Regions from separate parts of the Aquipseudomonas campi genome, predicted to be linked through region 2. Evidence: predicted binding sites of a transcription regulator. Region 2 holds the regulator's gene; the other holds the start of a gene.
The links. Region 2 encodes sigma-54, which starts transcription at its own class of promoters, with help from an activator protein. Its sites were predicted from a motif close to ANTGGCATNNANNTTGCTNT; they were not measured.
Positions count from the first base shown of each region.

Region 1: the regulator sigma-54 is predicted to act here: its motif matches at 1,306-1,325, upstream of glnK (P-II family nitrogen regulator).

Region 1 covers NZ_CP053697.2:199,446-201,647, reverse strand. Annotated here, with positions in the region: gene HNE05_RS00900 (ammonium transporter) at 1-733, opposite strand, end outside; gene glnK (P-II family nitrogen regulator) at 769-1,107, opposite strand; gene HNE05_RS00890 (accessory factor UbiK family protein) at 1,520-1,780, shown strand; gene HNE05_RS00885 (YifB family Mg chelatase-like AAA ATPase) at 1,820-2,202, shown strand, end outside.
Region 2 covers NZ_CP053697.2:920,827-923,028, forward strand. Annotated here, with positions in the region: gene ptsN (PTS IIA-like nitrogen regulatory protein PtsN) at 1-100, opposite strand, end outside; gene hpf (ribosome hibernation-promoting factor, HPF/YfiA family) at 113-421, opposite strand; gene HNE05_RS04145 (RNA polymerase factor sigma-54) at 621-2,117, opposite strand.

The sequences.
Region 1 (2,202 bases), 720 kb from region 2:
CTACCCACAGCATCGCTGCGCCGACCAGGGTGTAGCCCAGGTTGTGCGGAGCCATGGCGGTGGTCGGGAAGCCTTTGCGCTTGCCCAGCACGATGCAGGCAACCAGGCCAGCGATACCGGCGTTGATGTGCACCACGGTGCCACCAGCGAAGTCCAGTACGCCCCAGTCCCACATCAGGCCGCCGTTGCCGGACCAGACCATGTGTGCGATCGGTGCATAGACCAGGGTGAACCACACCGCCATGAAGATCAGCATCGCGGAGAACTTCATGCGCTCAGCGAAGGCACCGACGATCAGGGCCGGGGTGATGATGGCGAAGGTCATCTGGAAGGTGATGAACACGCTTTCCGGGAAGGCGCCAATCAGGCTGCTCGGGGTCAGACCACTGAGGAAAGCCTTGGACAAGCCGCCGACGAAGGAGTTGAAGTTAACAACACCCTGCTCCATGCCGGTGGTATCGAACGCGATGCTGTAGCCGTAGACGACCCACAGGATGCTGATCAGGCCGGTGATGGCAAAGCACTGCATCATTACCGAGAGGATGTTCTTCGAGCGGACCATGCCACCGTAGAACAGCGCCAGGCCGGGGATGGTCATGAGCAGCACCAGAATGGTGGCAGTCAGCATCCAGGCGGTGTCGCCGGAGTTGAGGACAACCTCGTCAGCCATGGCCAGGCCAGGGGTAACGAGGGACAAGAGGGCTCCTAGCCCTGCGATCTTACGCAGAGTCATATTGTTTTCTCCTGGGGCGTGTGAGGTTCTGAGGCTTAAACTGCGTCGGTGCCGGTTTCGCCGGTACGGATGCGGATGGCCTGTTCCAGATTGACGACGAAAATCTTGCCGTCACCGATCTTGCCGGTGTTGGCAGCCTTGGTGATCGCCTCGATAACCCGATCCAGCTGGTCGTCGGCGATGGCCACGTCGATCTTCACCTTGGGCAGAAAATCCACCACGTATTCCGCGCCACGGTACAGCTCGGTGTGGCCCTTCTGCCGACCGAAGCCTTTGACTTCGGTGACGGTGATGCCCTGCACGCCGATCTCCGACAGCGACTCGCGCACGTCGTCCAGCTTGAACGGCTTGATGATGGCAGTGACTAGCTTCATTAAACTCTCTCCCGTATTTGGTGGACTTGCCCCAGGAAGAACAAACCCGGCTCAAGTCTAAGCGCAGTGTCTGGCTTTTGAAACGCACCGTAGGCCATGACTGCGACCTTTCCAGTGCCAACCAACCGCATGCAGTGAAGCATTCCCCCGCCTCACTCCGTGCACCGGTACTGCATCGGTGCACACGTCACAGGTCACTAAGCAGAAAGCTTGCCAGCTCTGACAAAAGCCCTGTTTTCATGGAGTTAGGCCAATAAACCGGGTTTAACGGGTTTTCCACCCGCAAGTCATTGCACGCAAACAGTGCACAGCAAACGGCAGCCGTGGTCAAAAACCGTGCAGTCATGCCCTGCGCCGTAGCGCCAAGGGCTGCGTGCTACACTGGCGCCCGTCTGACACCGGAACCCCCATCATGCTGCCGCCCAAAGCCCTGCTCGACGCCCTGACCAGCCACGCTTCTCGCCTGTTCAACGGCGATACGCCGCTGCCACGTAGCGAATTCGAGGCGCAATTCAAGGTGCTGCTGCAGAGTGCGTTCAGCAAACTGGACCTGGTCAGCCGTGACGAATTCGACAGCCAGATGGTTGTCCTGGCGCGCACCCGCGCCCGCCTGGAAGCCCTGGAGGCCAAGGTGGCCGCCATGGAAGCGCAGCCAAACCCGCCCGCCGACTGATCGACGATCAGCGGCCGGCGACCTGATCAAGGAGTGATCATGTCCCTGGCCATAGTCCACAGCCGTGCCCAGGTCGGCGTCGAAGCGCCGGCCGTTACCGTCGAGGCCCATCTGGCCAACGGCCTGCCGAGCATGGCCCTGGTCGGCCTGCCAGAAACGGCGGTAAAGGAAAGCAAGGATCGCGTGCGCAGCGCCATCCTCAATTCCGGCTTCGAATTCCCCACCCGACGCATCACCCTCAACCTAGCACCTGCCGATCTGCCAAAAGATGGCGGACGTTTCGACCTGGCCATCGCCCTCGGCGTGCTGGCTGCCAGCGGCCAGGTGCCTGCCGCCAGCCTGGACAACCTCGAATGCCTCGGCGAACTGGCGCTGTCCGGCGCCGTGCGCCCGGTTCAGGGCGTGCTGCCCGCCGCCTTGGC
Region 2 (2,202 bases):
CGACCAGGTTGGCAATCTGTTCCAGAACGCGTTTTTTGCTGCCGCCGGGCACGTTCACCAGGGAACGGCCGGCGGTCAGGATATTTTCAAGTCGGATCATGTGTGGGGGATATCAGCGGGCTGTCGCGCCTTGCAGGCGGTTGAGCTGCTTTTCCTTGTGTTTGATCAGTTGGCGGTCAAGTTTGTCGGCGAGCAGATCGATCGCCGCATACATGTCTTCGTGCTCTGCGTTGGCGACGATTTCACCGCCAGCAATGTGCAGGGTGGCTTCGATTTTCTGCTTGAGTTTCTCGACCTCCATGATCACCTGCACATTGGTGATCTTGTCGAAATGGCGCTCCAGTCGGCTGAGTTTTTCGCCGATGTAGTCGCGCAGGGCGTCGGTCACATCCAGTTGGTGTCCACTGATGTTGACTTGCATACCACTTCTCCTTGTTGCCGTGTGTAAGAGACAGGCTAGCGGGCCTGCCACCGTAACACTTTGGCTTGAGAAGGCTTTTGCAGAACTGTCCTGTGCTTCCCCCTCGGGGCAGGGCGCCTGGCGCGCATGCAGTTTTGCAAAAGCCTTCCCTCAGTGCCGCATCACATCGGTCGCTGGCGCAGGCCTCAGACACTGCGCGCTACATCAACCGCTTGCGTTCGCTCGAAGGCGCTATCCCGAGGGATTCGCGGTATTTGGCGACGGTGCGACGGGCTACCTGAATGCCCTGTTCTTCCAGTAAACCAGCGATCTTGCTGTCACTCAACGGCTTTTTCGCGTTTTCCGCTGCGACCAGTTTTTTGATGATGGCACGGATCGCCGTCGACGAGCATTCGCCACCTTCAGAGGTGCTGACGTGGCTGGAGAAGAAGTATTTCAGCTCGTAAATGCCACGCGGGGTGTGCATGAATTTCTGCGTGGTAACGCGCGAGATGGTCGATTCGTGCATGCCCACCGCTTCGGCGATGTCATGCAGGACCAGCGGTTTCATCGCTTCGTCGCCGTATTCGAGGAAGCCGCGCTGATGCTCGACGATCTGCGTGGCGACCTTCATCAGCGTCTCGTTACGGCTCTGCAGGCTCTTGATGAACCAGCGCGCTTCCTGCAGCTGGTTGCGCATGAAGGTGTTGTCGGCGCTGGAGTCGGCGCGTTTGACGAAGCCGGCGTACTGGGCGTTGACGCGCAGGCGCGGCACCGCTTCCTGATTCAGCTCCACCAGCCAGCGCTCGTTGTGCTTGCGTACCAGGACGTCGGGGATCACGTATTCCGGCTCGCTGGCTTCGATCTGCGAGCCGGGACGTGGATTGAGGCTCTGGATCAGCTCGATGATCTGGCGCAGATCGTCTTCCTTGAGCTTCATACGCCGCATCAGCTGGCTGTAGTCACGGCTGCCAAGCAGGTCGAGGTGGTCGCCGACCAGGCGCTGGGCTTCGCTCAGCCAGGGGGCGCTGGCCGGCAGCTGACGCAGTTGCAGAAGCAGGCATTCGCGCAGGTCACGGGCGCCGACGCCGGCCGGGTCGAAGTTCTGGATGCGGTGTAGCACGGCTTCGACTTCGTCGAGCTCGACGTCCATTTCCGGGTCGAAGGCCTCGACGATTTCCTCGAGCGACTCTTCCAGGTAGCCCTGATTGTTGATGCAGTCGATCAGGGTCACGGCGATCAGGCGGTCGGTGTCCGACATCGGCGCCAGGTTGAGCTGCCACAGCAGGTGGGTCTGCAGGCTTTCGCCGGCCGAGGTGCGGGTGGTGAAGTCCCACTCGTCATCGTCGTTGCTTGGCAGGCTGCTGGCGCTGGTCTGGTAGACGTCTTCCCAGGCGGTGTCGACCGGCAGTTCGTTGGGAATGCGTTCGTTCCACTCGCCGTCCTCGATGGAGTCGGCGGGGGTGCTGTTGGTTTCCTGGTAGGTGTCCTGCTGCTGTTTGGACTGGGCGTTCTGCTCTTCGCCGTCGGCCAGCGGATCGCTGTTGTCGAAGTCTTCGCCTTCTTCCTGGCGTTCCAGCATGGGGTTGGATTCCAGGGCCTCCTGGATTTCCTGTTGCAGGTCCAGGGTGGAAAGCTGGAGTAGACGAATGGCTTGTTGCAGCTGCGGTGTCATCGTCAGCTGCTGGCCCATCTTGAGGACTAGCGAAGGTTTCATGGCAGGAAGCTTTGCACCTTATTTGCCGGCGCGGGTGCGCCATTCACTACAGGGCGCCGGGGCGCCGCCAATAAGCAAATTATAT